3 regions of the Eubacterium sp. Marseille-QA0814 genome follow, and region 3 is predicted to be linked to each of the others. Evidence: predicted binding sites of a transcription regulator. Region 3 holds the regulator's gene; each other region holds the start of a gene.
What was found. Region 3 encodes Rex, which represses fermentation and respiration genes when NADH is low (regulators of the CRP and FNR family bind a similar motif). Its sites were predicted from a motif close to ATTGTTAANNNNTTAACAAT; they were not measured.

Region 1 (3,291 bases), 170 kb from region 3:
GGCTTTTTGCCATGTACCAATTGATGTGGAAAAATTGCAGGTGGATATGTTAAGTGCCAGCGCTCACAAGTTTTACGGCCCTAAAGGAATAGGCTTTTTGTATATAAAAGAGCCGAAAAAAATGAATCCACTGGTGTATGGTGGAAGTCAGGAATTTGGCAAAAGAGCAGGCACTGAAAATGTGGCAGCTATTGTGGGCATGGGGGTGGCGGTAGAAACTGCCAAAAATAAAATAACCAAAAGATTGGAAAAAGAGAGCAGACTGAGAGATTATCTAATTAACAGAATGTTAAGAGAAATTCCATACGTGAGATTAAACGGCCATCAGATAAAACGACTACCGGGAAATGCTAATTTTACAATAGCAGGAATTGATGGAACATCACTTGTAATACTAATGGATAATGAAGGTGTGTGTATTTCAGCCGGTTCAGCATGTTCTTCTTCATCAGATAAGCCGTCTCATGTTATAACCGCAATTGGTGTGCCGGATAAATTTGCATACGGAACCATTAGAATTACATTATCCTACGAAAACACAAAAGAAGAGATTGATTACACAGTAAATACACTGAAAGAAAATATTTTGAAAATGAGAAAAGCGGGAAATTAGAAAAGGAGCTGTGCGCCGGTGATTAGATATCTTTAAGGCGACAGCTCTATGTTTAAATTAAAGGGTAAATATTTTTAAATCAAAAGAATTAGCAATTTCGTATGCTTTATCAAAACCGTAACCAATGTATTCAGCTTTATGAGCGTCAGAACCAAGGGTAACGTATTTCCCACCTAATTCCTTATATCTTTTAATAATATCAGTATGTGGATTAAAAAAGTCAAAACCTTTAGATAAGTTAGAAGTGTTAATTTCCAATTTAATATCTTTTTCTATAATGAATTTTAAAATCTCATCAATAACATCCTGATAATCACGTGGTGAATAGTTTGAGTCTCTGTTTGGACTGTATCTTACAACATAGTCTAAATGACCTAAAGTATCAATTTGGCTGAATTCTAATAAGCCTTCCAAAAGAGTTTTAAAATAAAGTTCAAAAGCATCCCTGTCCTGTCTGTTTTTCCAAAAATCTGTATAATATGGGTCCATGTTGTCCACAATATGACAGGAGCCAATTATAAAATCCAACGCTGATGCATTTATAAGCTCCAGGCATTGAGTACCTGTACCTTTCATAAGCCCCAACTCAATGCCTTTAAAAAGTTTAATTTTATTTTTGTATTGTTCTTTTTTTTTAGATAAAACCAAATTATATTTAGGAAGGTCAATAAGAGGAGTTTCCCCTTCAACAGGCCAGTTAAAATCCTCATGGTCGGTTATGACAATTTGGTTCATTTTTAACTCAATTGCTTTTGAAATAATATTGTCGATTTTTTCTTCTGAGTCAAAAGAAAATTTGCTATGAACATGATAATCTGAAATCATAATATTAGTCCTTTTTATTTTTTTGTAAAATTCACGTTAAAATTTAACTTAGAATTTTAAATAAAATATAGCAAAAACAACAATAAAAATCTACAATAACGTTTCATTATCAAAAAATTGACAAAAATTTAACAAAAAACCAAGAAAAACCGTAAAAACACCTTGATATTTACAGAGTAATTATGTAAAATAATCAATAGGTTAATGAAAATTAACAATAAAAATTAAAAATTTTTCAGGAGGAAAAATCAAATGGCAGTTAAAGTTGCAATTAACGGATTTGGACGTATTGGACGTCTTGCTTTCAGACAGATGTTTGGTGCTGAAGGTTATGAAGTAGTAGCTATCAACGACTTAACAAGTCCTAAAATGTTAGCTCACTTATTAAAGTATGATTCATCACAGGGTAAATATGAAAAGGCTGATACAGTTTCAGCTACAGAAGATTCTATCATCGTTGATGGTAAGGAAATCAAGATTTATGCAGAAGCTGATGCTTCAAATTGCCCTTGGGGAGAATTAAACGTAGACGTAGTATTAGAATGTACAGGATTCTATACATCAAAGGACAAAGCACAGGCTCATATCAAAGCTGGTGCTCGTAAGGTTGTTATTTCAGCTCCAGCTGGAAATGATCTTCCTACAATCGTTTACAATACAAACCACAATACATTAAAGCCAGAAGATACAATTATCTCAGCTGCTTCATGTACAACAAACTGTTTAGCACCTATGGCTGATGCTCTTAACAAGTACGCTCCAATCCAGAGTGGTATCATGTTAACAATTCATGCTTACACAGGTGATCAGATGACTCTTGATGGTCCTCAGAGAAAGGGTGACTTAAGAAGATCAAGAGCTGCTGCAGTTAACATCGTTCCTAACTCAACAGGTGCTGCAAAAGCTATCGGATTAGTAATTCCAGAATTAAACGGAAAATTAATCGGATCTGCACAGAGAGTTCCAGTTCCAACAGGATCAACAACAGTTCTTACTGCTGTAGTTAAAGGAAAAGATATCACAGTTGAAGGTATCAACGCAGCTATGAAGGCAGCTTCAAACGAATCATACGGATACAATGAAGACGAAATCGTTTCTTCAGATATCGTAGGTATGAGATATGGTTCATTATTTGATGCTACACAGACAATGGTATCAAAGGTTGACGAAGACACATATGAAGTACAGGTTGTTTCATGGTATGACAACGAAAATTCATACACAAGCCAGATGGTTAGAACAATCAAATACTTCTCAGAACTTGCATAAGTTTAAGAATATTAAGATCCAAAAGGGTCCGGCTTTAATGGGCCGGGCCCTTTGTTTATGTATGGGTTTTTAGTTTATACAGTATGGATTTTTAAATATGAAAATTAGAAAGGAAAGTTAATATGCTTAACAAAAAATCAGTTGATGATATCAATGTAAAAGGATTAAAGGTATTAGTTCGTTGTGATTTCAACGTACCTTTAAAGGAAGGCGTTATTACAGATGAAAACCGTCTTGTAGCAGCTCTTCCAACAATCAAAAAATTAATTAATGATGGTGGTAAGGTTATCCTTTGCTCACATCTTGGAAAGCCAAAGGGAGAACCAAAGCCTGAATTATCACTTGCACCAGTTGCAGTAAGACTTTCAGAATTATTAGGACAGGAAGTTAAGTTTGCAGCAGATGATAATGTTGTAGGTGAAAATGCAAAAGCAGCAGTAGCAGCTATGCAGGATGGTGATGTAGTATTACTTCAGAATACACGTTACAGAGCAGAAGAAACAAAGAATGGAGAAGCTTTCTCAAAAGAACTTGCTTCACTTTGTGATGTATTTGTAAATGATGCATTTGGTACAGCTCATAGA
Region 2 (3,291 bases), 200 kb from region 3:
TTATTTAATTATTTGTTCTGGAAAGGAACAACTTTTAACTTCTTTTCTTTATCTTTTTCAAGAAAGTTACCCATTCCTGCCTTCTGATCTTCTGTTTCGAAGCAGCTTCCAAATAATTTTTCTTCAATAACGATAGCATCATCCATGCTTGCATCAAGGCCATCGTTGATAGCTTTCTTACAAGCTCTAACTGCGATAGGAGCCTGCTTAGCAATTGTTGCAGCTAACTTCTTTGCAGCATCTAATAATTCTTCCTGTGGATATACAGCATTTACAAGACCGATTCTGTAAGCTTCATCAGCCTTAATGTTTCTAGCTGTGTAAATCATCTGCTTAGCCATTCCAGGACCAACTAATCTTGCAAGTCTTTGTGTTCCACCAAATCCAGGTGTGATTCCAAGACCTACTTCAGGCTGTCCGAAAATTGCATTTTCAGAACAAAGTCTAATATCACAACTCATTGAGATTTCGCATCCACCACCTAAAGCAAATCCGTTTACGGCAGCGATTACAGGAATGTCAAATGTTTCTAACTTTCTAAATACATCGTTTCCTTTTTTACCAAATGCTTCACCTTCAGCCTTTGTTAATGTTGACATTTCTCCAATATCAGCACCGGCTACAAATGATTTTTCTCCTGCACCTGTTAAAACTAATGCTCTTGTTTCATCTAAATTAACTGCATCTAGAGTTGCATTTAATTCATCAAGAACCTGGCTGTTTAATGCATTTAATGCCTTTGGACGGTTGATTGTAATTACTCCAACAAATCCATCCTGTTCATAAGTAATAAATTCCATATCACTTCTCCTTAAAAAATTATAATTGTATTAAGAGTTTGGATAAACTCTTATGGTAGAAAAACACACTAAAAGCTGGTAGTAAAAAATTGCCACCAGCTTTTTATGTATTCAATTAGTCTCTTTCAACGATTGTTGAGCAACCCATTCCGCCACCGATACATAAAGTAGCGAGACCCTTCTTAGCATCTCTCTTCTGCATTTCATGAAGTAATGTAACAAGGATACGGCAACCTGAAGCTCCTACCGGATGTCCAAGTGCGATAGCACCACCGTTTACGTTTACTTTGCTCATATCGAACTTTAAGTCTCTAGCAACTGCTACTGACTGTGCTGCGAAAGCTTCGTTAGCTTCGATTAAGTCCATATCATCAACTGTTAAGCCAGTTTTTTCCATAACTTTCTTTGTTGAAGCAACTGGTCCAACACCCATGATTTCAGGTGCAACACCACCAAGTGCTCCGGCAACAAATGTAGCCATAGGTGTAACACCTAATTCTTTAGCTTTTTCTTCGCTCATAACTACAACTGCTGCAGCTCCATCGTTAATACCTGAAGCATTTCCTGCTGTAATAACACCATCAGGCTTTCCTGAACAGCATCTTAGTTTACCAAGTGATTCAGCTGTTGTACCAGCTCTTGGTCCTTCATCTGTATCTACAACGATATCGCCCTTTCTATTCTTAACAACAACAGGTACGATTTCATCTTTGAACTTACCGTCAGCCATAGCCTTTTCGCATTTCTGCTGTGAGTTTGCTGAGAATTCATCTAATTCTTCTCTTGAGATTCCCCACTGTTCAGCTACGTTTTCAGCAGTAATCATCATGTGGTAGTTGTTGAATGCATCTGTTAAAGCATCATTTACCATTGTATCAATGATTGTACCATTGTTCATTCTGTAACCAAATCTTGCCTTTGGAAGTGCGTATGGTGCCATTGACATATTTTCCATACCACCTGCAACAACAATATCAGCATCTCCTGCTTTAATCATCTGCGCAGCCATGTTTACACAGTTAAGACCTGATCCACAAACAACGTTTACTGTAACTGCTGGTGTTTCAATTGGAAGACCTGCCTTGATTGAAGCCTGACGAGCTACGTTCTGTCCAAGACCAGCCTGGATAACGCATCCCATGTATACGTGATCAACAGCGTCCTTTGGTACGCCTGCTCTCTTAAGAGCTTCTTCAATAACAATAGATCCTAAAACTGGTGCTGGAGTTGTGCTTAAAGCTCCACCCATCTTACCGATTGCTGTACGACATGCGCCTGCAATAACTACTTTTTTTGACATAATATTAATCCTCCATATATATAATTTTTAAAAAGATTTTCAACTTTGTTATAATTTTAACAAATTATAATTCCTTTGTCTAGTATAATAATCGAATTTTGTTTCCAAAAAGTGACTTTTTTCTAAACTTCTTCGTAACTGTCATAATTTGTATTAAAATTATCATGCTGTTGCTGATTATTCTGCTTAGGATAACCACATAGAGTCACGTATAATTCTACATCTGTTAAACATTTATATGGTACAACATAGAATATGTTAAGTATACCACATGTAAACGCTGCCAAAATATTCCAACCAATAAATGATAAGTCAAGGACAAACGCATTCATTTTATTCCCCATCATCATTTGTCTGCTTCTTCTAAAAGCTTCGCTGGAACTCATATTAGGATTTTCAGCAAGCAAATATGGTATCATTCTGTATTCGTACATTTTAACTATACCGGGTATAATAAATAACAGTGACCATAATGATGTATATAATGATTTTAAAAACATTGTTTTTGCAATGTTTAAATACCCATTTCTGAACCCTTCTGTCATTTCACTAAATTGAGGATTCACTGTTCTGTTTTTAATTAACCATCTCTTACAGCCAACCTCTAACTGTGCAAAAACTAAGAAAGCTAAAGCAAGACCTGCTAGGAAAATGATTATTCCAAGTATTAACACCATGGAAATCTGTGTGTATGAAATATTTTTCATAATTCCCAGTAATCTTGTTCTTAAAATATTAAACTGTAAATTCACACTTTGATCTGTATATCCCATATAAGAGTTGTCTGTTAAAATAGAATTTCCCGTGTTAGTTATGGAATCTGTTACGTCATTAAAATTAACTGATGTTCCAAAACTAAAATTACCAATAACAATGGATAATATCAAAGTTACAAGTACCCCACTCCAGTAATTCTTCTGTAGTATCTGTCTGGCTGTACTTTTTAATTCTGCTCTTGTCCACATATATATTTTTCTCCTTCATAATAGTAATAGCTACAACAAATTAATTGGGATTTCTTTGAAATCACAATTATATAATTAAGAATGTCCCTTGGGACATTCTACGCACCGAGCGCATGTTGCTTCAGCAACATTTTTCCTTTTGCGCCAGTGTGCATCCCTAGTGGAACGTTATTTATTAATTGTGATTTCAAAGAAATCACAATTAATAAATAAGCCCGCCTACTGT
Region 3 (3,291 bases):
CCGTTTATTATTTTTAATATAGTGGTTTTTCCTGTGCCGTTATCACCAATAATTGCTACATGTTCACCACGTTTTATTTCAAAACTTATATTCTTAAAAAGAAGAGTATTATAAGATTTTTCAAGGTTCTCAACAGACAAAACATCGTTTCCACTGACAATGTCAGGCTCCAATTTAATGGTCATGTTATTTTTTAACTCTTCAGGCTTTTCAATTAGATCTATTTTTTCTAATTGCTTTTCACGGCTTTCTGCACGCTTATAAAATTTTTCCTGTTTGTAAGAGCGAAGTTTGGCAATAACTTCTTCCTGATGTTTGATTTCACTTTGCTGTTTTAAATAGGCATTCATTGTAGCAACTCTTAATTCCTGTTTTTTTACAGCAAAGTCAGAATAGTTACCACTGTATACATGTGCTTTATGGTTTTCAATTTCTATAACTTTAGAAACTATCTTGTCTAAAAAGTAGCGGTCATGGGCGATTATTAAAACAGCCCCGTTATAGTTAAGCAAATATGTTTCCAACCATTTAATTGAATTTAAATCAAGGTGGTTAGTAGGCTCGTCCAACATAATAATATCAGGTTTTTCTAACAAAAGTTTGCAAAGGGCAACACGAGTTTTCTGACCACCTGAAAGATTACCAACAGACTTATTAAAATCATCTTCCGTAAATCCAAGACCTTTTATTACACCCTCAATTTCACTTTTGTATGAATAGCCATTTAATAACTGAAAACGATGTTCCAGGTTAGTGTAAGTTTCTATTAATTTAGAAAGTTCATCACCTGAAACCTTTGCCATTTCTTTCTCGTATTCCAAAAGTTTTTGTTCCATGTCAATTAAGTTCTGTTTAACAGATTTTACTTCTTCGTAAATAGTAGTGTCTGAACCTAAATCCTGATACTGGGCAAGGTAACCGATAGTTTTATCCTTGCCAATAATTACGTTTCCCTCATCAGGTGAAAGTTCCCCCATTATAATCTTCATAATGGTAGATTTGCCGGCACCGTTATTTCCAACAATGGCTGCTTTTTCATTATCATTTATGAAAAAAGAGCAGTCATTTAAAATTGTTTCAACACCGTATGATTTGCTTATATGATTACATGATAATATCATGAGAATCCTCCTGTTTAATTGAATTTCACTAATTAACTAGTTTATCATAAAATGCTGAAATTTAAAACAAAATATAGAATGACAAATATTTGACAATCTTTTGCTATATCCTTATAATTAACCATATATATATAAGGTAGGAGAATGTGATGAATAAAATCTCAAAAGCGGTAGTTTCAAGACTACCACGTTATTATAGATATTTAGATGAGTTAAAAGCTCAAAACATCGAAAGAATCTCGTCAAAAGAGCTAAGTCAGATGATGAATGTTACAGCATCTCAGATTAGACAGGACTTAAATAATTTTGGTGGTTTCGGTCAGCAGGGATATGGGTATAATGTACAATATCTTTATGACGAAATAGGAAAGTTACTTGGTCTTAATGTACCCCACAAAATGGTTATTGTAGGAGCAGGAAATTTAGGTCAGGCTATTGCTAATTATGGCAACTTCAGAAACAGAGGCTTTGAAATAACAGCATTGTTTGACAAAAATCCTGATTTAATTGGTAAGAAAACACAGAATGCGGAAATTTTAGATATTTCTACACTTTATGATTATGTTAAGGAAAATAATGTTGAAATTGTTGCGTTAACATTACCAAAAGGACCGGCTAAGGAAGTTGCTGAAAAATTAGTAGAATGTGGAGTAAAGGCTTTTTGGAACTTTGCTCATACAGATTTAGGCTTTGGCGGGGACATTTTAGTTGAAAATGTTCATTTGTCTGAAAGTTTAATGAAGCTTACATATAGAATATCAGAAAAGAATAAACAGGAGAGTTTATAGATAGGAGTGGCCTATGAAAAATATTCTTACAAGCAGTGAAATGAAAAAAGTTGATACTGAAACAATTGAAAGAATCGGGATTCCGGGAATTGTTTTAATGGAAAGAGCGGCTTTAAGTGTTACTTCTTTAATTATGGAAAATGAGCCGGTAACAAAAACTGTTCAGGTTATAGCCGGTGTAGGAAATAACGGAGCAGATGGTCTTGCTATATGTAGAATGCTTCATTTGAAAGGCTACAATACATGTACATGCGTTATTGGTGACATTAATAAGGCAACAGAGGATTTTAAAACACAGCTTAGAATAAATGAAAATCTTGGCATAAGTATTGTTGAAGATTTTGCTGATTGCGATATTTTTGTTGATGCAATTTTTGGCGTTGGTTTATCCAGAAAAGTAGAAGGTAAGTATAAGGATGCCATTGAATATATAAATAATCAAAGGGCAAAGGTTTATGCAGTGGACATTCCATCAGGCATTGACGGAAGTACAGGAGAAGTTCTTGGAGTTGCGATTAAGGCGGACTATACTGTGACTTTCGGCTTTCATAAAGTTGGTACGGTATTGTATCCGGGAGCAGATTATTGTGGGAAAGTCATTGTAAGCGATATTGGATATGAATCATGGGAAAACAGTGATTTTATAAAATATGCTACAAGAGAAGATTTAAAATATCTGCCAAGAAGAATTAATTATTCTTATAAGGGTAATTACGGTAAGGTTTTAATTATTGCAGGCAGCAAAGAAATTTCAGGTGCCGCGGCACTGTCCGCTTTGGCTGCTTTTAAAACAGGTGCAGGTATGGTTCGCATATTTACACACGAAAATAACAGAAATATTTTAGGGAAGCTTTTACCGGAAGCAATGATTAATACTTATACAATTGATAAATTTGATATTAAGTCATTACAGGCAGCAATTAAGTGGTGCGATGTAATAGCAGTAGGTCCCGGAATGGGAACCGGTGAAGTTCAAACAGAAATTGTTAATGAAGTGTTAGAATCAAAAATACCTACAGTTATTGATGCTGATGGTATTAATACAATATCAAGACATAACGAAATAAAAGAAAAACTTCATGATAAAGTTATTTTAACACCTCATCTTGGAGAAATGAGCAGATTCCTTGCAGTACCGGCTAAAGAAATTGCACAGGATTTAATTAAATATACAAGAAAAGTCAATTATAAATATGGCGCCACAGTTGTTTTAAAAGATGCAAGAACTGTTATGGCTAATAAGAAAGGGACTTATATTAATTTAACAGGCAATAGTGGTATGGCCACAGCAGGAAGTGGAGATGTTCTAACAGGTATTATGGTAGCTTTGCTTGGTACAAAAACAGATTTTGAAAAAGTTCCGGCACTGGCTACGTTTTTGC

Region 1: gap (type I glyceraldehyde-3-phosphate dehydrogenase) is a predicted target of Rex. The motif match lies at 1,555-1,574, and genes of this name have one in related genera.
Region 2: ACQY63_RS04225 (acetyl-CoA C-acetyltransferase) is a predicted target of Rex. The motif match lies at 2,145-2,164, and genes of this name have one in related genera.

What each region holds. Positions count from the first base shown of each region.
Region 1 covers NZ_CBCPMG010000001.1:864,362-867,652, reverse strand. The annotation lists gene ACQY63_RS04110 (cysteine desulfurase family protein) at 1-613, shown strand, start outside; gene ACQY63_RS04105 (histidinol-phosphatase HisJ family protein) at 671-1,438, opposite strand; gene gap (type I glyceraldehyde-3-phosphate dehydrogenase) at 1,691-2,707, shown strand; gene ACQY63_RS04095 (phosphoglycerate kinase) at 2,830-3,291, shown strand, end outside.
Region 2 covers NZ_CBCPMG010000001.1:892,288-895,578, forward strand. The annotation lists gene ACQY63_RS04220 (enoyl-CoA hydratase-related protein) at 9-800, opposite strand; gene ACQY63_RS04225 (acetyl-CoA C-acetyltransferase) at 916-2,100, opposite strand; gene ACQY63_RS04230 (DUF975 family protein) at 2,223-3,065, opposite strand.
Region 3 covers NZ_CBCPMG010000001.1:690,049-693,339, reverse strand. The annotation lists gene ACQY63_RS03260 (ATP-binding cassette domain-containing protein) at 1-1,121, opposite strand, end outside; gene ACQY63_RS03255 (redox-sensing transcriptional repressor Rex) at 1,271-1,909, shown strand; gene ACQY63_RS03250 (NAD(P)H-hydrate dehydratase) at 1,923-3,291, shown strand, end outside.